Regions from separate parts of the Ochrobactrum sp. A-1 genome, predicted to be linked through region 1. Evidence: predicted binding sites of a transcription regulator. Region 1 holds the regulator's gene; the other holds the start of a gene.
The links. The regulator LexA, encoded in region 1, represses DNA repair genes until DNA is damaged. The targets are predictions, from matches to a motif close to TGTTCNNNNTGTGTTCNG.
Positions count from the first base shown of each region.

Region 2: MKS82_RS11835 (helicase-related protein) is a predicted target of LexA. The motif match lies at 2,923-2,940, and genes of this name have one in related genera.

Region 1 covers NZ_JAKVQC010000003.1:107,038-117,959, reverse strand. Annotated here, with positions in the region: gene tpiA (triose-phosphate isomerase) at 1-393, opposite strand, end outside; gene MKS82_RS02125 (peptidyl-prolyl cis-trans isomerase) at 613-2,499, shown strand; gene trpD (anthranilate phosphoribosyltransferase) at 2,518-3,537, shown strand; gene trpC (indole-3-glycerol phosphate synthase TrpC) at 3,554-4,354, shown strand; gene moaC (cyclic pyranopterin monophosphate synthase MoaC) at 4,358-4,834, shown strand; gene MKS82_RS02105 (molybdopterin molybdotransferase MoeA) at 4,919-6,133, shown strand; gene lexA (transcriptional repressor LexA) at 6,373-7,095, shown strand; gene MKS82_RS02095 (ComEC/Rec2 family competence protein) at 7,198-9,711, opposite strand; gene gltX (glutamate--tRNA ligase) at 9,973-10,922, shown strand, end outside.
Region 2 covers NZ_JAKVQC010000004.1:461,732-472,653, forward strand. Annotated here, with positions in the region: gene MKS82_RS11835 (helicase-related protein) at 1-2,752, opposite strand, end outside; gene MKS82_RS11840 (acetyl-CoA C-acetyltransferase) at 3,471-4,655, opposite strand; gene tnpA (IS66-like element accessory protein TnpA) at 4,935-5,393, shown strand; gene tnpB (IS66 family insertion sequence element accessory protein TnpB) at 5,390-5,746, shown strand; gene tnpC (IS66 family transposase) at 5,795-7,369, shown strand; gene MKS82_RS11860 (UPF0149 family protein) at 7,366-7,929, shown strand; gene MKS82_RS11865 (GlcG/HbpS family heme-binding protein) at 7,975-8,415, shown strand; gene rpmF (50S ribosomal protein L32) at 8,960-9,139, opposite strand; gene mtgA (monofunctional biosynthetic peptidoglycan transglycosylase) at 9,289-10,017, opposite strand; gene MKS82_RS11880 (polyprenyl synthetase family protein) at 10,202-10,922, shown strand, end outside.

The sequences.
Region 1 (10,922 bases):
AACGCAAACGATAGCGATCAGTCCGGCTGCCCATGCGGCTTCGGTCTTGGCGTGAATGGCATCATTGTTTTCATGATGGTCAGTCCGACGCTCGGAATGGCCGATAATGACATGTGTGGCGCCTGCCTCTTTGAGCATCGCAGCAGAAATATCACCCGTATGCGCACCAGACACTTTATGGTGAGCGTCCTGTCCGCCGAGGCCAACGGTTTCGCCTTCAAGTGTTTCCGCTGCGCGAGAAAGAAGCGTCGCCGGCACGCAGATAACCGCATCGAGCTTGCGACCGAGATCGGAGCTCAGACCCGCAGCAATCGCGCGCAGTTCGGTCAGGGATTCTCCTGTACCATTCATCTTCCAGTTGCCAGCAACCAGCGGACGGATTCCCGGAGTCATTTCATTCTCCTCGCCTGTTCAAAACAGTTGACGCTACCACCTCGCAAAAGCGGACCAGCGCCAAAATTTGCCACTGACTAAGCGTATTCGTGCCGCAATGCAAATGTTCTTGAGTGCCTATATGCAATGAGACCTTGCATATAGGGCTGGCTTGAGGTTATCCCCTGACTGGCTCTATCTATAAAAGCCGAGCTTCAATTTATTCTTGAAGGGTTTCCAATGCTCGACAGCCTGCGTTCCGCCGCTCAATCCTGGGTCGCCAAGCTTCTGCTTGGCCTGCTTGTACTGAGCTTTGCGATTTGGGGCATCTCCGATGTCTTTCGCGGCGGCCTGGCAGGCAACGCCGCTTTGACGGCAGGCGATTCCGAAGTGAGTGCCACCGACTATCGTTTCGCCTATGAACAACAAATGATGCGTTTGTCGCAACAGCTTCGCCAACGTCTGACGCGGGAGCAGGCGCAGGCGTTCGGCGTCGAAAATCAGGTACTCGCACAGCTCGCAGCCGGTGTCGTGCTGGATGAAGGTGCGCGCAACATGCAGCTCGGCCTTTCCAAAGATGGAATTGCACGGCTGACCGGCGAAGATCCGGCTTTCCATGACGCAAGCGGCAACTTCAATCGTGCACAGTTCGATGCGGTACTTCGTCAATCCGGTATTCGTGCGCAGGACTATCTCGACAACCGCGCGAAAGTTGCCCGCCGCCAGCAGATCGTGGAAGCCGCCACCGATGGCATCAAGCTCCCGAATGCGGCGTTGAAGGCGCTGGCCCTTTATCAGGGTGAAACCCGCAGCGTTGATTATGTAACCATTCAGGCTGAAAAAGCCGATGCCACCCCTGCCCCGTCCGATAATGCGCTCAAGACCTATTTTGATGCGCACAAGGACGAGTACAAAGCACCGGAATACCGGAAGATAACCTATGTGAAGCTGGAACCGACTGATATTGCCGATCCGTCTGCCGTCACACAGGATGAAATCAACGAATATTACGAAAAGAACAAAGATCGCTTCAGTACGATCGAAAAGCGCACCATCGAGCAGTTGAGCTTTGCCGATGAAGCCGCAGCTGAAGCTGCCCAGCAGAAAATCGCCGCGGGAACCAGCTTTGTCGATATCGGCAAGGAACAAGGCAAAACAGAAGACGACTTGAAACTTGGTTCGTTTGAAAAATCCGCTATTCCCGATCAGGCGGTTGCCGATGCAGCTTTTGCACTTTCAGAAAATGGCGTGAGCCAAGTCGTCAAGGGCAGTTTTGGTCCTGTTATCCTGCGCGTGACACAGATTGAACCGGCCCATGTGAAGCCGCTGGCTGAAGTTGAAGGTGAAATTCGCACCACGCTTGCAAATAATATCGCGGCAAGCAGCATCAGCGGCATTCATGATTCCTACGAACAGGATCGTTCCGACGGCGCATCCATGGCTGATGTGGCAAAGAAACTGAGCCTCAAATCCGTTACCGTGGAAGCCGTTGATGCCGAGGGCAACGATCCTTCCGGCAATCCCGTTCAACTACCAAATTCCGAAGCATTGCTTTCTGCTGCTTTCCAGGCCGATCAGGGTTTTGACAACGATGCCCTGACCATGGGTAATATCGGCTATCTCTGGTACCAGATCGACGGCGTAACTCCGGCACGTGAACGTACGCTCGACGAGGTCAAGGACAAGGTTGTGGCGGCATGGAAGGGCGAGGAAGCTGTCAAGCGCCTCAACCAGCGGGTGGAAGACCTGAAGAAGCGCCTCGACGGCGGTGCGACACTCGACACGATTGCCTCCGAAATGGGTGTTGAGAAGCAGACCAAGCGTGGTGTTGTCCGCACGACCAACGATGCCGATATCGGAACGGCCGCAGCGGCTCAGATTTTCCGTGGAGCAGATGGTTTCACCGGGAGCGCTGCAGCACCTTCGGACGATGCCCAGATTCTGTTCAAGGTTGTTGAAGTAACCGAACCCGCAGGAGCTGGTCCGGAAGCTATTCCGGAACAGCAGCAGAAGTATCTGGCCACATCGCTCTCGGACGATGTTCTCGAACAGCTCGTCGGCGAACTACAGAAGCAGTACCCTGTGAAGATAAATCAGGCCGTCATCAACAACGCTCTGGCGTTTTAAGGACGGTGGGCATCAAAAATGGCTGATCTAAAACCCTATATCGCGAAAGCCGCATCAGGCGAGCCGCTTTCGCTTGAGGATTCCAGGACCGCCTTCGATATAATGATGTCGGGACAAGCAACTCCGTCGCAGATCGGCGGGCTGTTGATGGCATTGCGCGTGCGCGGTGAAACGGTACCAGAAATTGCCGGTGCGGTTGCGTCCATGCGCTCGCGGATGCTGGCAGTTTCAGCTCCTGCCGACGCAATCGATATTGTCGGAACCGGTGGTGACCAGTCGGGTTCCTACAATGTTTCAAGCTGCTCGGCATTTGTTGTCGCTGGTGCTGGTGTTCCTGTCGCCAAGCATGGCAACCGCGCCCTCTCCTCACGTTCCGGTGCCGCCGATGCGCTAGCCGCTCTCGGCATCAATATCGAGGCCGACGCGAGCATCATCGGCCGCAGCATCACCGAAGCCGGCCTCGGTTTCATGTTTGCACCGATGCACCACTCCGCCATGCGCCATGTTGGTCCCTCTCGCGTCGAACTCGGAACACGCACTATCTTCAATCTCCTTGGCCCTCTTTCCAATCCGGCCAGTGTCAAGCGTCAGCTTGTTGGCGTGTTTGCGCCGCAATGGCTCGTACCGTTGGCTGAAGTGCTCAAGGAACTAGGCTCCGAAGCAGCCTGGGTGGTTTACGGCGACGGGCTTGATGAAATGACCACCGCTGGCACGACACAAGTTGCCGCTCTTGAAAATGGTCAAATCCGTACTTTTGAAATCACGCCGGAAGAAGTTGGACTCCGTCGTTGCGATCCGGCAGAACTGAAGGGTGGCGAGGCTTCACTGAATGCCAAGGCTTTGCTCGGCGTGCTTGAAGGTAGTAAAAATGCCTATCGAGATATCGTCCTGCTCAATTCAGGCGCAGCACTCGTCATTGCAGGCAAAGCGAAGGATCTGAAAGAAGGCATCGCTCTCGCAGCGCAATCCATCGACAGCGGTGCTGCACTTGCTGTCTTGCAGAAGGTAATTGCCGTTTCGAACAACAAAGCTGCCTGACGGAAAGGATTAAGTCATGTCCACCGACATTCTGCGCAAGATCGAGGCTTACAAGCGCGAGGAAATCGCCGCAGCCAAGGCCGAGCGCACCGTCGCCGATCTCAAGGCGCGTGCACAGGATCAGGAAGCGCCGCGCGGTTTCCTCAGCGCGCTGGAGGCCAAACGCGCTGCTGGTGAATTTGCACTGATCGCCGAGATCAAGAAGGCAAGCCCTTCGAAAGGCCTCATCCGCCCTGATTTCGATCCGCCAGCACTTGCAAAAGCCTACGAGACCGGCGGTGCCGCTTGTCTTTCCGTACTGACTGACACGCCGTCCTTTCAGGGAGCACCGGAATTTCTGACAGCAGCGCGTAACGCTTGCAGTCTCCCAGCCCTGCGCAAAGACTTTCTGTTCGATACCTACCAAGTGCATGAAGCGCGTAGCTGGGGTGCGGACTGCATTCTGATCATTCTTGCTAGCGTCGATGACGATCTGGCAAAGGCGTTGGAAGAAACCGCGTTCGATCTTGGCATGGATGCACTCATCGAAGTTCACGACGAAACCGAGATGGAACGCGCACTGAAGCTTTCGTCGCGTCTGCTCGGCGTCAACAATCGCAATTTGCGTACGTTTGAGGTTGATCTCGCCGTGTCGGAACGCCTGTCGAGAATGGCACCTTCCGATCGTGTTCTGGTTGGTGAAAGCGGCATATTCACACACGAAGATTGCCTGCGTTTGGAAAAATCCGGAATCGGGACCTTCCTCATCGGCGAGAGCCTGATGCGCCGGGAAGATGTCACTGCGGCTACCCGTGAACTCCTGACCGGCAAGGCCTGACCGATGACGTCCAAGCTCACCCATATCGACCAGACTGGTGCTGCCAATATGGTGGATGTTGGGGCGAAGGATGAAACCGAACGCCAAGCCACAGCCGAAGGATCAGTCAGAATGAAGCCGGAAACGCTGGCGATCATTCTGGAAGGCAATGCCGCGAAGGGTGACGTCATTGGCGCTGCGCGTCTGGCAGGCATCATGGCGGCAAAAAAGACCGCCGACCTGATTCCCCTCTGCCATCCGCTTATGCTGACCAAAGTCGCTGTCGAAATCGAACCGGATCAGGCACTACCCGGTTTGCGCGTTCGCGCACTCGCCAAGCTCAAAGGACGCACTGGCGTGGAAATGGAAGCCCTCACTGCCGTTTCCGTAACGTGTCTTACCATCTATGACATGGCCAAAGCCGTCGACAAACATATGGAGATCGGCGGCATCCGCGTTACCGAAAAAAGCGGCGGCAAATCAGGTGACTGGACGGCATAATCGCTGAACCTTGTTCTGGATCAATTCTTCCAGACAGGTTTTATGCTCTAAACGGGTCCACAATTCAGTTCGAGAGGAAACACCATGTCCCTTCTCCCGGTCGATGAAGCACTGGCCCGCATCCTGAAATCTGCGGAACCGCACGGCAAAGAGCAAGTCACCTTGTCCGATGCGGGCGGGCGCGTGGTTGCAACACCTGTGCTGGCGCATTTTCTCCAGCCGCCTTTCGACGGGTCGGCAATGGATGGTTACGCCCTGATCGCACCGGACAACATCTCTTATCCAGTTGATTTCGACATCATCGGTGAATCGGCGGCGGGCAACCGCTTCGAGGGCAAATTGGGGATCGGACAGGCGGTTCGCATTTTCACCGGCGCGCCACTGCCCAAAGGCACAGACACAATTGTCATTCAGGAACACACCGAGCGTTTGGGTAACCGGCTCACTGTTCACGAAGGAATAGAGCCGGGACGGCATATACGCCGCGCGGGGCTCGACTTTTCGCCTGGTAATATCGTCATTTCGAGCGGACGTGAGTTGGATGCCGCTGCCCTGTCGCTCGCCGCTGCAAGCGGACACGCGAAAATCGACGTATTCCAAAAACCCAAGGTAGCAATCGTCGCGACCGGTGATGAGCTTGTCGCGCCGGGTGAAACACCCGGAAAAGACCAGATTGTTGCGTCAAACAGTGTCGGAATCGCTGAAATCATAAGGCGAGCGGGCGGCAGCCCTGAAGATAAGGGGATTATTCCGGACGATCCTGCCAAGATCGAACAGGCAATAGCAGACAGCCTGCAAAGTGGCATCGACATTCTGGTTACGATTGGCGGCGCGTCCGTCGGTGACCGGGATTTTGTGCATGGTGCGCTTCAGAAATTGGGGGTCAATCTCGATTTTTGGAAGATAGCCATGAGGCCGGGCAAACCCCTGATGTACGGACGCATCAGTGTGAACGGCAAAATTGTGCATGTCATAGGCTTGCCAGGCAATCCCGTTTCGAGTCTCGTCTGTAGCCTTGTCTTTCTCCGTCCGCTTGTCGCCAAGCTTGCCGGAACCAGCCTCGATGCCGATATCCGGACCGCAAAGCTGGGCGCTACCCTACCTGCGAATGACCACCGCCGCGATTATATCCGAGCTACAATCGAATCAACCCCGGATGGAACTCTGATAGCAAAGCCATTTCCAATCCAGGATTCGTCTATGCTTTCGGCTCTCGTCGGCTCGAAAGCACTTCTCATCAGGGATGAGAACGCCCCAGAAGCTGCGGTCGGCGACGATTGCCGTGTCCTCATGCTATAGATTTGACACAACGTTCGACCTCGATAATGCATGAAGAACAACATATAATCTATTGTAAATTATAAATTATTTTAACTTCACATTGCCCTGACTTGCAAATAAAGCTCTGCAAGCATGGCATTCCGTTCGCTCTCGGCTCAAGCGTTAATGATTTTAAAACCATTGCAGAACAAGACTGGAACATATAGTGTTCGTTCTGGTTTTGTTTTTCTCGATTCTTGGCCGGGAGGGTGTCGCGCATGTTAACCCGTAAACAGCACGAGCTTCTGCTGTTCATTCATGAACGTCTAAAAGAAACGGGCATTCCCCCGTCTTTCGATGAAATGAAGGAAGCGCTCGATCTGGCTTCAAAATCGGGTATCCATCGTCTGATCACCGCTCTGGAGGAACGTGGCTTCATCCGTCGTTTGCCGAACCGAGCACGTGCGCTTGAGGTCCTGCGCCTGCCGGATTCTATTGCTCCAGGGCTCAATGCACAAAAGAAGTTCGCTCCTAGCGTTATCGAAGGCAGCCTTGGCAAAGCGCCGTCGCCTCCACCGTTGCGCCCTGCCCCTGTGGCCACGAATGACGACACGTCCGCAACTGTTTCCGTGCCGGTCATGGGGCGAATTGCTGCTGGTGTGCCGATTTCAGCCATCCAGAATCAGACCCATTCCCTCAGCCTTCCACCAGAAATGATTGGTGCGGGTGAGCATTACGCTCTCGAGGTCAGAGGCGATTCAATGATCGATGCCGGAATTTTCGATGGAGACACAGTCATCATCAAGCGTGGCGAATCCGCAAATCCTGGTGAAATCGTCGTCGCTCTCGTCGATGACGAAGAAGCCACGTTGAAGCGCTTTCGTCGTAAGGGTGCATCCATCGCGCTCGAAGCAGCCAACCCTGCCTATGAGACACGAATCTTCGGCCCCGACCGAGTGCGCGTTCAAGGCAAGCTCGTTGGCCTGATCCGCCGCTATTAAGATGTTTCCGGCAAAAAGAGAAACGGCTTTGCGCTGGAAAATGCGTAAAGCAAAGAGATAGGACGTATCCAAAGTTCCCTTTTAGCCGGGAGCCTTCTGGGATCATTCGCAGCGATTTGCATCATCATTGGCGTCTGATGAACAGCTTGCTGCATTTTGGGCAGAACGGGATTTTGGTTTGTACTCGCGTTCCGCTAAACCGCGTGCCGGACGTGAATGGATGCGATGCAAATGCCAGGGACGGCTCGGTGTATCGACAGCAAATGTTATCCGGCTGTCCTGTTGCAGTTCAGATGTTGGCGACGCCGCCTCAGCTTTCGTTGTTTTGGGAGAAATTAAGGATAAGGCCTGATGAGTTCGGTTTTGTTCTTCTGTTTTTCCGAGTCTTATCTCCACAGATCCCTTTAGCGCCAGATCGCGTTTACTGATGCTCAGAGTTGTTGAGCGCCCGCACGAAGATTCCTTGCCAGGAACAGCGAGAATGACCACATCGCCGATGTTGCAGGCGGTCTCTTGCATTGCGATATCTGCTGTGTAGGCCAGTGTGTGGCCATCGCGCAAGTTGATCGTGCACAATCCATCTTCACATTCGAACCCGTCCGCATCGGTTCGTTTTCTGTTTTTACCCGATGGCGGTGCAATGAATTCTTCGACCAGATATGCTGTTTTCCAATTATCGACTGTAAATTGCGACGGACGGCTCCGATTGACTGCAAATCTCCCATCAGCCAGTCGGACTCCAACCAGTTTGGCATCTTCTGATATCACGATGTCGGGAAAAGGTTCCCTGACGAAAGCAGCGAACCCAAGAACGATGAAGGGCAGCGCCAACACCTTCAATCTCGTCGACAGAACAACAGCCAGAACAAGCGCAATGGTCCAGAAAACGAGAGTGAGTGCAGGCATGGCGCCGGGATTGCCATCGGGGGACCACGCCGCAACAAAAGAGGCAATGTGTCTGACAGCGAAGATACCCCAGCCCATTATCTGCAAAGGCACCCAGTCCAGTTGCAATGGCATCAACACAAGGCCGAAGACGGCAAACGGCATTACGAGAAGAGCTATTACGGGCTCAGCGAGGACATTTCCTACCAAGCCGAACGGCGCTGTGTTGTTGAAATGATAAGCTGCAAAAATCCCGCTCGCCAGTCCGGCAATGAGTGAAGTACCAGCCGCAGCTGTGATAGGCTTCAGGACTTTTCCAGCGAAGCCATAGGTGGCCTTCCCACGCTTTCCCGCTCCAACCTGCCCGATCGCGTTCCGCTCGCTCCACCAGGCAAAACCTGCAATCAACGCGGCCGTAGCCGAAAAAGACATTTGAAAACTCGGCCCCAATATTTCATGCGGCGAGATTGCAATCATAGCCATGGCCGCGATCGCCAGATTGCGCATACTGATAGCAGCACGGTCCACCAGCAATGCACCAAGCATGACCGCGATCATTACATAGCTTCGTTGTGCCGCCACATCCGCACCCGACATCGCAAGATAGAAAGTACAGCTTAGCAGGGAGAGAAATGCCGCATACTTCTTCACGGGATGCCGCACGCTGAAAGCCGGAAAAAGAGCGAAAAGAGATCGCAACGTCAGCATGACGACTCCGGCTGCAAGCGCCATATGCAAGCCGGAGATCGACAGAATATGCGCAAGCCCCGCTTTGCGCAGATCTTCATTCGTCTGCTCACTAATCCCCGCCCGCGTGCCTGCTACGAGTGCCGAGGCGACACTGCCATCCTCCCCACCTATCACTTCCTCGATTCGTTCAGACACCCGAACACGCAACATGGCAATCCACTGGGAAATTTCCGCAGTCAGTTCATCTGGCGGAGAAACCGTCGCCACTTTGGGTGTTCCGAGAAAGAAACCATTGTCGCCAATCCCATTGAAATAAGCGTGAAACGAGAAATCATAGTTGCCGGGGCGAACCGGGCCTGAAGGGGTCCGCAATCGGGCACAACCCGTCAGTCCGCCGCCGATCACCGTCGATGCAGGAATGTCCCTTGCATTGACGCGGATGCGCTTGGGCGGAAAACGGAGTTTGGGGCGTTCGGTCTGGAGCACATCAAGCGTTATCCGCCAGCTGCCGTTATCCTGGTATTCAAGAGCAACAACCCGGCCCGTTACGCGTGTCGCCACATCGGAGCCCAGCATCGGTGTCGCACGGCGTTCCGTCTCCCATTTGCCGACCAAAAGCCCTGCCAGCAGAGCGATCGCCAATGTCACGCCTTGCGCAGCGGCGAATTGTCTGCGCGTCACAATCCGCAATACTACGGCGATCCCGAGCGTGGACAAAAGTGGTGTCCATGCAGGCTCGAATGAGAGCGTAAAATAGATGATCGCGCCAATACCGGCAAAAACCGGCAGCAGAAGAAAGAGTATGCCACGTCCTTCTTCAGTTTCGATTGCGGTCCAGACCTGATCCGCCGCAACGAAGGGAAAAGAGAGGAAGCGTTCACGCAGGCGCAGTACAGGCGGCTTGACCGACTCAGGACTTACCTGGAGTTCCGTTTCATTGTGGGGCCAGACCTCTGGCAGCAGTGCGCGCACCAAACCGTCGGGCATGCCTCTGACAAGCGCCCGTTCGTTTACATCGCTCGCTTCCCTGATGCCTGTCATGCCCCCGCCTGACCGCAAAAGTTAGCCCCAACCGTCAAAATACCCCGAAAGAACGACGGCACATCAGCACGAAAGGGATGCGAAACCCTTGCGCACATTGCTGCCTATGCTACATGAACCGCAGCCGAAATCGAGTGGGTTCGCATCGTGGACCCCGATTACCTGCCGGAGTTTCTCCCGCAGGCGTCAGAATTCAAGTTTGCGCTAGTGTCTCGGCATTTGCCGCTGCTCTTAAAAGGCGCATGTCATAGTGGAGCTATCATGTCGAAACCGGTTGTTACCCGTTTTGCCCCCTCGCCCACGGGGTATCTGCACATTGGTGGTGCGCGTACTGCCTTGTTCAACTGGCTCTATGCCAAGCACAATGGCGGCAAGATGCTGTTGCGCATCGAAGACACCGACCGGGAACGTTCCACAGACGCCGCTACGGCTGCCATTCTCGATGGGCTGACCTGGCTGGGCCTGGATTGGGACGGTGATGCCATCTCGCAGTTCGAACGCGCACCTCGTCATCGCGAAGTGGCAGAAGAACTCGTCGCTCGTGGCAAGGCATACTATTGTTATGCTACGCCAGCAGAGCTGGAAGAAATGCGTGAGAAAGCACGGGCCGAAGGCCGCCCGCCGCGTTATGACGGTCGCTGGCGTGATCGTGATCCGTCTGAAGCGCCTGCTGGCGTAAAGCCGGTCATCCGGATCAAGGCTCCACAGGAAGGTGAAACCCTCGTGCAGGACGCCGTGCAGGGTGACGTGCGTTTTCCGAACAAGGATCTGGATGATTTTATCATTCTGCGTTCCGATGGTACGCCGACTTACATGCATGCAGTCGTTGTCGATGATCACGATATGGGTGTGACGCACATCATTCGCGGTGATGATCATCTGACCAATGCTGCGCGACAGACCGTCATCTACGATGCAATGGGCTGGGACGTGCCGCAAATGTCGCATATCCCCCTTATTCATGGTGCAGACGGTGCAAAACTCTCCAAGCGACATGGCGCTTTGGGTGTGGATGCCTACCGTGCGATGGGCTATTTGCCTGCGGCCTTGCGCAACTATCTGGTACGTCTCGGCTGGAGCCACGGTGACGACGAAATCATGTCGACCGAACAGATGATCGAATGGTTCGACGTGAAGGACATCAACAAGGGCGCGGCCCGCTTCGACTTTCAGAAGCTTGAGGCAGTCAATGGCGTCTATATGCGCGCCAG
Region 2 (10,922 bases), on a different contig from region 1:
GGTTGCGGTTGCGGCCTTCGAAACGACCCTGACGCCACAGAAGAACAGGCTTTGGCTCTTCAGCCACCGTTTCTGCGGTTTCACCGGCCGATGCGGCTTCTGCCGCTACAGGTGCAGCTTCTTCCGCTTTGGCTTCGGTTTCCGTTTCAGCGACAACAACAGGTGCGGGCACAGGTTCAGCCGCTGGCACAGCAGGCTTCTCAGCCTCTGCGACCGGCGAAACGCCAGTTTCCTTGGCTGCAGCTTCGGCCGCGAAAGCATCCAGCTCAGCAAGCTTCGCCGTGACGGCAGCAGCTTCCATGGCCTCGTGACGATAGCCGAGGCTCTTCAGGATTTCTTCCATATCGTCGGTCGTCGCACCGAGAATGGACATCATGGCAGGCGTGACGATGAAACGTCCGCCGTCATAAGCGCCATCCGGACGCGCACCGGAACCCGGACGCCAGGCAAGCGCCGGGCGAATGAGATCGGCAAGACGTTCGAGAATATCGATGCGCACGGCACGGCGGCCCAACACGCGATAGCCTGCCAGACGGTAGAACATCGGATCGAAGGCGGGATCGACCACGACCGACGTGCGGCCAGCGGCCAGCACATTCACGACATCGCCATAACCGGCCCGTTCGCGGCCATCGTTTTTCAGCGCCCAGAGCAGTGTAATGAGACCGGCAGGAGCAGGCTTCAGCAACATGGGCATGAAGACATGATAGGCACCGAAACGCACGCCGAGACGGCGAAGCGCCGCGCGCGAATCCTGATCGAGCCCACGCACTTCCTCTGCCACATCGCGGCGCGGAAGACTGCCAAGGTTCTCGACGATCTGGAAAGCAAGGCCGCGTGTCATGCCAGTCAGGGCATCAGCGGCAGCCAGATCGGTGAGCGGCTTCAGAACGGTTTCGATATGATGGGCGACGAACCGTTCGATACGCGCGGCAACCTTGTCGCGAGCCGCTCCGGTAAGCTGTTCGTCGGCCAGGATCACCGCACGCGGCTTCAACAGGTCATCACCTGCAACCAGCGTTGCGACCGTTGCGCCAACCCAGCGCATAACGCCATCCGAGCCGAGCGCGAAATCGCCGTTCGGCGCAGCAGCAAAGCGCTCAGCGCGACGTTCGAACTCGGCGGCCAGCGCCTTTTGTGCAGCCGACTTCACCGCCTTGGCGTCCGGCCCATCGGCCTGAACGTCAGCGGTAAAACGGAATCCTTCCAGTTGCCCGACATTGTGGCCTTCGACAATCACGTCTCCGGCAGGGCTGATTTCTGCTTCAAGCATGGCATTCTCTCTCAGGCGCCTCATAAGCACGCTTGTCCTGCGGTCTACAAAGCGTTTCGTCAACCTTTCATGCAGCGCGTCGGACAATCTGTCCTCAATTTCGCGCGTCTTTTCCTGCCAGTGTGTCGGATCGGCAAGCCATCCCGGCCTGTGCGACACAAAAGTCCAGGTTCGAATTTGCGCCACACGATGCGACAGGGTGTCGATTTCCCCCTCTGTGCTATCGGCGCGGCGCACCTGTTCGCTCATATAATCTTCATCGACGCTCCCTCGGCGGACAAGATCCTGATAGATGGTTGCAATGATATCGGCATGCTGCGCCGGCGCGATCTTGCGATAATCGGGCAGCGCGCAGGCGTCCCACAAAAGCTCGATGCGTGCCGGTGTCTTGGCGAGCCGCACAATCTCTTCGTCTTTCGACAAATTTTCAAGCGCTTGTTGATCGACGGCTGGCAAGGCCTTGGCCAATCCTTCGATCGGTGCGGGTGTTTCCAGAGAAAATCGCAGGGAATCGAGCGATGAAAAGTCGAACCGCGCCGTGCGCCACTGCAGAACTTTCACCGGATCGAAATTATGCGCTTCCACCCGCTCGACCAGTTCTTCGTCGAACGGATGCACCTGCCCTGTCACGCCGAAGGTGCCGTCACGCAGGTGTCGGCCCGCGCGCCCGGCGATCTGTCCTACTTCGGCAGGCGTCAGATCGCGGAATTGATAGCCGTCGAATTTGCGGTTCTGCGCAAAGGCGACATGATCGACATCAAGATTAAGACCCATGCCGATAGCATCGGTCGCTACCAGAAAATCGACATCGCCCGACTGGTAAAGTTCAACCTGTGCATTGCGTGTGCGCGGGCTGAGCGCGCCCATCACCACCGCAGCGCCTCCTCGCTGGCGACGGATCAGCTCGGCAATCGCGTAAACTTCATCCGCGGAAAAGGCAACAATGGCGGAACGGTTCGGCAGGCGCGTAATCTTCTTGGAACCGGCATAGGCCAGATGTGACAGGCGCGGACGCGTCACCACATTGATGCCACGCAGAAGCTTTTCCAGAATGCCGCGCATGGTCCCTGCACCAAGCAGGAGCGTCTCCTGCCGTCCGCGCAGATGCAGGATGCGGTCGGTGAATATATGGCCCCGCTCCAGATCACCGGCGAGCTGCACTTCATCGATGGCCACGAAAGCCACGTCGGTACGGCGCGGCATGGCCTCGACCGTGCAGACGGAATAGCGCGCGCCGGGCGGCACGATCTTTTCCTCACCCGTGACCAGCGCGACATTAGCCGCACCGACCCGTTCCACAACGCGGTTATAGACCTCACGCGCCAGAAGGCGCAGCGGCAGGCCGATCATCCCGCTTCCATGCGACAGCATGCGTTCGATGGCCAGATGGGTTTTGCCGGTATTGGTCGGCCCAAGCACCGCAGTCACATCGCGGCCACTCAGGGTCAGCGGCAAATCATGGGCAGGGAGTTGGTTCATGCCAATAATCGGATTCCCGGTACAAATGCCCGTCATGGGCTGGATGCTGGTTCTTGCGATAGCACTATACGACCCGCACCGAAAGCGCTCCTGTTAAGTTTCAGTATGGACGAGTTGCCAACCTTTCGGCGACCGATGTGCTGCCGGTCAATAACTTGTCGATTAACGATTGGAACGACTCTGGAACGAATCGGCGACGAATCGCTGACTCGGATAGCTTCGCCTTTTGTTCACGGCAATATATAGTAAGTCTAACACAAAACCCCACAATATGCTGAATCGGATGTTCCGCTTTTCTGGGTTCTCCTGACGCGAAACGACACCGCCGTTAACTTTTGGCAAAACCTGTCAACAGGCTGTTCCGGTAGCAATGCGATTCTTCAGAAAGTCTTAATGATTACTGATATTTCGTTAATGCCTGAAGAGTTGCAAACTCGATCTCCGTTAACCTTCAGGCCAAAGCCGGAACGAATCGGCGACGAATCGCTGATCTGTAAATATTCTTCATTTGTTCTCACCACATCTGGTGTTCAAAGTGCCCGATGCACCATAGAAAACCGAAACCGGACGAACCTTGATGAGCATTTCTTCGATTTCGCGTTAACTTTTCCGGCAATTCTGTCACGCCGACGCTGCGGATTTCAAACGTCTCGTTGCGGAAACAAAAAGGCGGACGGAGCTATTTCTCCACCCGCCTCTGTTCCAATGAAGGAGAAGGTCAGTCGCGCTCGACGCACAAGGCAACGCCCATACCGCCGCCGATGCAAAGCGTCGCCAGACCGCGCTTGGCATCACGGCGCTGCATTTCGTAAAGCAGCGTTGTCAGAACGCGCGCGCCGGAGGCACCGATCGGATGACCGATCGCGATTGCTCCGCCATTGACGTTGACGATATCCGGATTGAGCCCAAGATCACGCACAACAGCGCAGGACTGCGCTGCAAAGGCTTCATTGGCTTCGACCAGATCGAGATCGCCGACGCTCCAGCCTGCCCTTTCCAGAGCCTTTTTGGTCGCCGGAATAGGACCCGTTCCCATGATCGACGGGTCCACGCCAGCCGTTGCCCAGGAAACGATGCGCGCCAGCGGCTTCACACCACGTTTGACTGCTTCATCCGCATCCATCAGCACAACAGCCGCAGCGCCATCGTTAATCCCGGATGCATTGCCCGCAGTGACTGTTCCTTCCTTGTCGAAGGCCGGTTTCAGCTTGGTCAAAGCCTCCATCGTTGTACCGGGGCGGATATATTCGTCCGCCGAAACAACGATATCCCCCTTGCGACCCTTTACGGTAAAGGGAACGATTTCATCCTCGAACCTGCCGGTAGTCTGTGCCGCCTCAGCCTTCTGCTGGGAGGCCAGCGCAAACTCATCCTGATCACTACGGGTCAATTGCCACTGGCGGGCAATGTTTTCCGCCGTAATCCCCATGTGATAGCCATTAAAGGCATCGATCAGGCCGTCTTTCAGCATGGTGTCGGTCATCTTGAAGTCGCCCATCTTCACGCCTGACCGCAAATGCGCGCAATGCGGCGCCATCGACATGGATTCCTGACCACCCGCCACGATGATCTTGGCATCACCGGAAAGAATCTGTTGCATGCCGAGCGCGACCGCCCGCAAACCGGAACCACATAGCTGGTTGATCGAGAAGGCCGTTGTCTCCTTCGGGCAACCGGCGTCCATTGCCGCCTGCCGCGCCGGGTTCTGCCCTTCACCTGCCGTCAGCACCTGCCCGAGAATAACCTCGTCCACATCCGTCGCCGCCACACCGGCGCGTTCCAACGCGCCTTTGATGACCGTCGCACCCAGTTCATGCGCCGGGACATTGGCAAATGCACCGTTGAAAGCGCCGACTGCGGTGCGGGCCGCGCTGGCAATGACGATGGCTTTCTGGTCGGACATTCTTTCCTCCTTGCAATGTTGCGCAACACAAAGACCAAAATTCCGGCCTTGGCAAGCTTTGCCGTGCGCCAGCAACCGTCTTCATGAAAATCGATAAAGTGTTTTTCCTGTGACAAGAAGCATTCGAGTGTGCATCGCAAGCCATCATCGCTAAATTACACTGAGCTTTATATAGGAGATATCCATGCCTTCACTGACGTGAGCGCGACGAACATCCCACCTTTTCTTTTGTGAATGATGCCGCGAGATAAGCTCCTTCATTGATAGGAGCGGACCGGGATGATTGGAGATCGCGCTGATGCCATGCTTGAAGACATGGATGAAGCCAGGCATGAGGGAAAGTATCGTCGGATCGAGGTGATTACCGGCCGGCGGCAGCGGCGGAATTGGACTGACGAGGAGAAGGCGCGGATCCTTGCGGAAAGCGCGGAACCTGATGTTAACATCTCGGCCGTTGCCCGGCGCTGGGGCGTCAATCGCGGCTTGCTGAACGTCTGGCGCCGGGACGCTGGGCTGACCTCTCAACGATCTGCGAGGTCCAGTGCGCAGCAGGCGATGTTCGTGCCGGTGACGGTAGTTGGCGATCGAACGCCGGCTCCAGGCTCGCCGTCAGATGTCGCCCACTTTGCCGCGGGTCGAATTGAGATCGAGATTGCTGGCGCGCGCATGACGGTTATCGGCCCGGTAGCACCTGAACTGGCGCAAGCGATGGTGGCGGCCTTGCGAGGTCGCCGGTGATCGGAGTTTCGCCGAGTGGCGTGAAGATCATGGTGGCTACGCAACCGGTCGACTTCCGGCGCGGCATGAATGGCCTTGTGGCTTTGGTGGCGTCAGCGCTCGCGGCCGATCCCTATTGTGGCGACGTGTTCGTTTTCCGCGCCAAGCGTCTGGATCGACTTCGCTGCATTTACTGGGATGGGTCAGGCATGATCCTGGCGACAAAGTGGTTGGAGAGCGGAAAGTTTGTTTGGCCCCCGATCCGCGATGGTGCGATGCAGATGAGTGCCCAGGAGTTCTCGCTTTTGCTAGCTGGCATTGACTGGACGCGGGTCAAGCGAAACGCGGTGAGACGACCCTCAAAAGTAGGCTGATCCTATTGGTTTTGCTTGAAGATTCAGGCTAATATGATAGGGTCGGTCATGCTGCTTCGACCCGATCCCTTGCCCCAGGATGCTGCGCAATTGACCCGGATCATTCTCTTACTCGACGAAGAGAATGCCGATCTCAAAGCGCGTATTGCCTTCCTTGAGCGCCAGCTCTTCGGGACGAAATCGGAGAAGATGACGATCATCGATCCAGCCCAGGCAACGCTCGACCTGGGCGATCTAAGCGATATTCCCGTTGCAGCCAATGACGATGCCGCACCGGCCGGTGAAGACAAAACACAGGCACGGCGATCGTCTGCCCGCAATATCGGCCGCTTGCCCAAGCATCTTCCGCGCTATGAAGAGATCATTGAGCCGGAGAGCAAGATTTGCCCCTGCTGTTCGTTCGAACTGCATTGCATCGGCACGGACGTCAGCGAGGCGCTCGACATCGTACCTGCTGTTGTCCGGGTCAAACGGACGATCCGGCCGCGCTATGCATGCCGGGCCTGTGAGAGTGCCATCGTGCAAGCACCTGCACCGGCGCGCGTGATGGACGGTGGCATGGTGACCACGGCGTTTGCCGCGCATGTCGCTGTTTCGAAGTTTGCCTGGCATCTCCCGCTCAATCGACAGGCGCAAATGCTGGCCTCCTGCGGTGTCATCATCGATCGCGGTACGCTTGGCGCCTGGGTGATGCGGGTCGCCTGGTGGCTGGAGCTTCTCTATGACGCGCTTACCGCCTTTATCCGCTCGCAGCCGAGAGTGTTCTGTGACGAGACGCCGTTGCCGCGGCTCGAGCCGGGGCGCAAACGAACCAAGGTCTGCCAGTTATGGGCGCAGGCGGTTGACGACCGTCCCTGGAATGGTCCGGCACCGCCGGCCGTGGCCTATATCTTTGCCGAAAGCCGCAGCGCCCGCGAGATCGAGGGGCAATTGTCGTCGTTTACCGGCGTGCTTCAAGTCGATGGATACCAAGCCTATAAAACCATGGTCAAACGTCGGGGCAAGAGCAATGTCGCACCCATGCGGCTGGCCTTCTGCCTTGCTCATGCGCGGCGCAAGTTCGTCGATGTCGTCAAGCTGACGGGTTCTTCGGAGGCTTTGTCGATCCTTGCCAGGATTGCGGAAGTCTATCGGATCGAAGCAAAACTGCGCGGCGAAAGCGCCGATACCCGGCTCGTCGTGAGACGTCGCGAGGCTGCTCCAGTCATGAGAGAGCTGAAAGTCCACCTCACCGAACTGCGCGACGAGGTGTCGGCGAAATCGGCGCTTGGCAAGGCCGTCAGCTACACGCTCAACCATTGGAGCGGGTTGACAGCCTGCCTTGATGATGGCCGGGTCGAGATCGATTCCAATGTGGTCGAGCGTTCAATGAAATCCGTGGCCCTGACGAGGAAGAATTCGCTGTTCGTGGGCAACGAGCGGGGTGGAAAGACTTTCGCTGTCCTCGCATCGCTCGTCAACACCTGTAAACTGAATGGTGTGGACCCCGAGGTCTGGCTTGCCGATGTGCTGGAGCGCATCATCTCCGGCAAAGTGAAAGCCAACGAAATGGAAAGTCTCCTGCCGTGGGCCTGGAAGGCTGAGCGTGAAGCGATGACGCAGCAGGAGCGACGGGCGGCATGATGCACAACAGCCAGGGGACGACGGATCGACCGAAGCTTGATGACGCGGCGTTCGAAGCCTTTATCAGGGGACGCCGTCCGGCATCGCCAATCTGGTCAATGAGCGGTCTCGATGGTTATCTTACGGCTCTGATCATTGGCCCAAAGTTCATCGACCCACGCAAATGGATCCCGGAACTGACTGGCCCGGACGCCCTGAACCTGCCGATGGAAACAACCGAACATCGGGCCGTGCAGACGATCGTTGCGGAATATAACCGTATCTCGGGGAGCCTCTCTGAAACCCCGAAAGACTACCGGCCCAGGTTCACCAGGATCGATGATCAAACCTTTGATCCGTTCGATTGGGACCTCTGCTTTTTGCTGGCAACAGGATACGCGCCGAGACTTTGGCAGCCGGTTCTTCGCGGTCATGCCGTCACCGGCGATATCATTGCGCCAATTCGCAAGCTCGGCGAGACAAAACGCAAAGCCACCCGCCAGGATGCCGCTGACGTCGCTGAAGCACTCGTCAATATCCGAACCTATTTTATGCCGAAGCGGGCAAAGCAAAAGTTTTGACTGCCAGCCGGAAACCCATTCCGTCAATCACGAAAGACGTGGGCTATTCGTTGCGCTCACTCACTGACGCTCGAACGAGCCAATACGATCATTGCCGGTGCTTTTGCCAAAGCCGAAGAACTGAAACTGAAGCCGCTTGCTGTTTGCGTCCTCGATGCCGGCGGCCATGTGAAGGCTTTCCAGCGTCAGGACGGTGCGTCCATGCTCCGTTTCGAGATCGGTTCGGGCAAGGCCTATGGCGCCCTAGCGGTCGGTACCGGCTCGCGCTGGCTGAACAATCAGGCGAAGGATCGCCCACATTTCCTGGAAGGACTTTCGGGTGTATCGGGCGGCAAGATCGTGCCGGTGCCGGGCGGCGTTCTGATCAAGGATGCTGACGGCGAAATCATCGGTGCGGTCGGTATTTCCGGCGACACGTCGGATAATGACGAAATTGCAGCCATTGCCGGTATCGAAGGCGCTGGCTTTGCGTCCGACGCAGGCTGATCGCCTTCTGCTCAGTACTTCCACATAGCTGATAGATGGGGTTGGTGGACATCCAACAGCCCCATCTTGCAAGATAGAACAAAAAGGCAAGAGCTTTTTGCGATTACCGGCTTGTTCCGCCTTCTATTTCAGATTCTTACCTGCAAAAGAGGCCACAGCACCAGGGACCGCTCGTTCCGTGCTCCCGATGCGGCATGGCGTATCTGACAAGTTTAGGAATGAATCTTCATTATAGCGAGTATTTTCAAATATATTAAAGAAAGAAACAGCCGATGATACTGACAATCCGCCATTCGCAATTATTGTTTTAAGAATGTAGTCCATATCAATTACCAATCAAATTAAAATAAAACCACACACTATTCATCATAGCGCAATGCGGCTTAACTTTGTTTTTTTACCAAGTAATCAAAAAGTGATCAAATACAGATTATATTTATGAAATCATCTTACAATTATAAAATTATCGTAAAAAAACGCCGCTTCCGGAAACCGGAAACGGCGTTCTTGAAAACCATCCTTCGGCTGCAATGCAGCTTCAGACTTATTCCTTAGCTTCGAGGACCTGACGGCCGCGATACATACCGCTCTTGAGATCGATATGATGCGGACGACGAAGTTCGCCCGAGTTCTTATCCTCGACATAGGTCGGGGCCTTGAGAGCGTCAGCCGAACGGCGCATGCCGCGCTTCGACGGAGACGTTTTTCGTTTTGGTACTGCCATGGATCCAGCTCCACTGATCGGTCAATAAACGTCCGGCACGGCCCCGAAGAGCCTGTCACATCGGACAAAATTCCGGAAAGTCACGTGCCTATACACGCTCTAACGGCGTTTGACCAGCGGGAGTCTGATCTTTTTTTCGTATCGCGTATTTATTGCACGCAAACCACATAGGGTCCCGACCGTGCAGCGCGCCCGGCAACGATCCGGGCAATGCGCTGCATGTTCCGCGTCGGCTTGGCTGGATTGCGCAAAGCCGGGTTCGGCAACGTGACGGCAAGCAATGCGGATTGCTGCGCGTTGAGTTTTGCTGCCGGACGCTTGAAATAATGCTGGGCGGCGGCCTCGATCCCGTAAATGCCCGGTCCCCACTCGGCGATATTCAGATAGATTTCCATAATGCGCTTTTTGGACAGAATACCGTCAGCAGCCAGCGCTAGCGGAAATTCGAGCCCCTTGCGGACATAAGAGCGCCCATTCCAGAGGAAGAGGTTCTTCACGGTCTGCATCGTGATTGTGGAAGCGCCGCGGCTCGGGCCACCCTCGCCCGCATCGTCCAGAACCAGCCCAAGCTGATGCCAGTCCACCCCGCCATGGCTACAGAACTGACCATCCTCAGCCATCATCACCGAATTGACGAGAACTGGCGCGACGTCATCGATACTGACCCATCTGCGGTCCACCCCCTGAAACAGAACATAGTCCTTGACCATCAGGGTCGAAATCGGGCGGACGAAGGGCACGGAATACACAAGAAGCAGGAAAATCGGCAATACGGCCAGAATCACCAGGATCTTGAGCGCGAGAGCAATCCGGGCACCCCAAACGGGATCTGCCAGATAATTGCGTCCATCTTTGCTCTTGATGATGATTTTTGCCACTGCCACCGCCTGCTACCTTCCCCCAAGCGACATAAACCATTCCTTAATAAGTTTGAACCGGATTCCATAATCCAACCGGGGAAACAAGTCGAAACGCGCCGTTTCGTGACGTTCAAATGAAAAAGCCTGTGCTGATCGTTGTGGCCAGTTGACCAATTCAGCGCTTTCGTCCATCCCCTTTGCCATGGAAAAGCTGTCGACCGATTTCACCGCCGTTCTCAACCATCGCGCCATGGAAGTGGAAATGGTACTGACGGGCCTTCTGGACCAGCGCCTCAGGACGGGAGAAATCGCCCGCCCGGAACGGCTGCTCGCTGCCATGCGCCACGGTGTCCTGAATGGCGGCAAGCGCCTCCGGCCTTTTCTCCTTGTCGAAAGTGCCGCTTTGTTCGGCGAAGGTGGCGACGCTGTTCTGCGTGTTGCTGCCGCTCTCGAATGCATTCACTGCTATTCGCTTGTCCATGACGATCTGCCAGCCATGGACGACGATGATCTGCGGCGCGGTCAGCCGACAGTGCACAAGGCATTTGATGAAGCCGCCGCCATTCTGGCGGGTGACGGCCTTCTGACCTATGCTTTCGATATCATCTCGTCGGATGAAACCAATCTCGATGCAGCAATTCGCGTGCAACTGGTTTCAGCGCTTGCCCGCGCATCCGGCCTCGGAGGCATGGTGGGCGGACAGGCTCTCGACCTGATGGCCGAAACCAGCAAGCCCGACGAAGCCGGTATTATCACGCTGCAGGCCATGAAGACCGGCGCGCTGATCCGTTTCGCCTGCGAAGCCGGAGCCATCATCGCCAATGCATCCAGCGAAGACCGTGAGCGTATGGCCGAATTCGGCTCGGCCATCGGCCTTGCCTTCCAGTTGGCGGACGATCTTCTGGACGTCACTGCCGACGCAG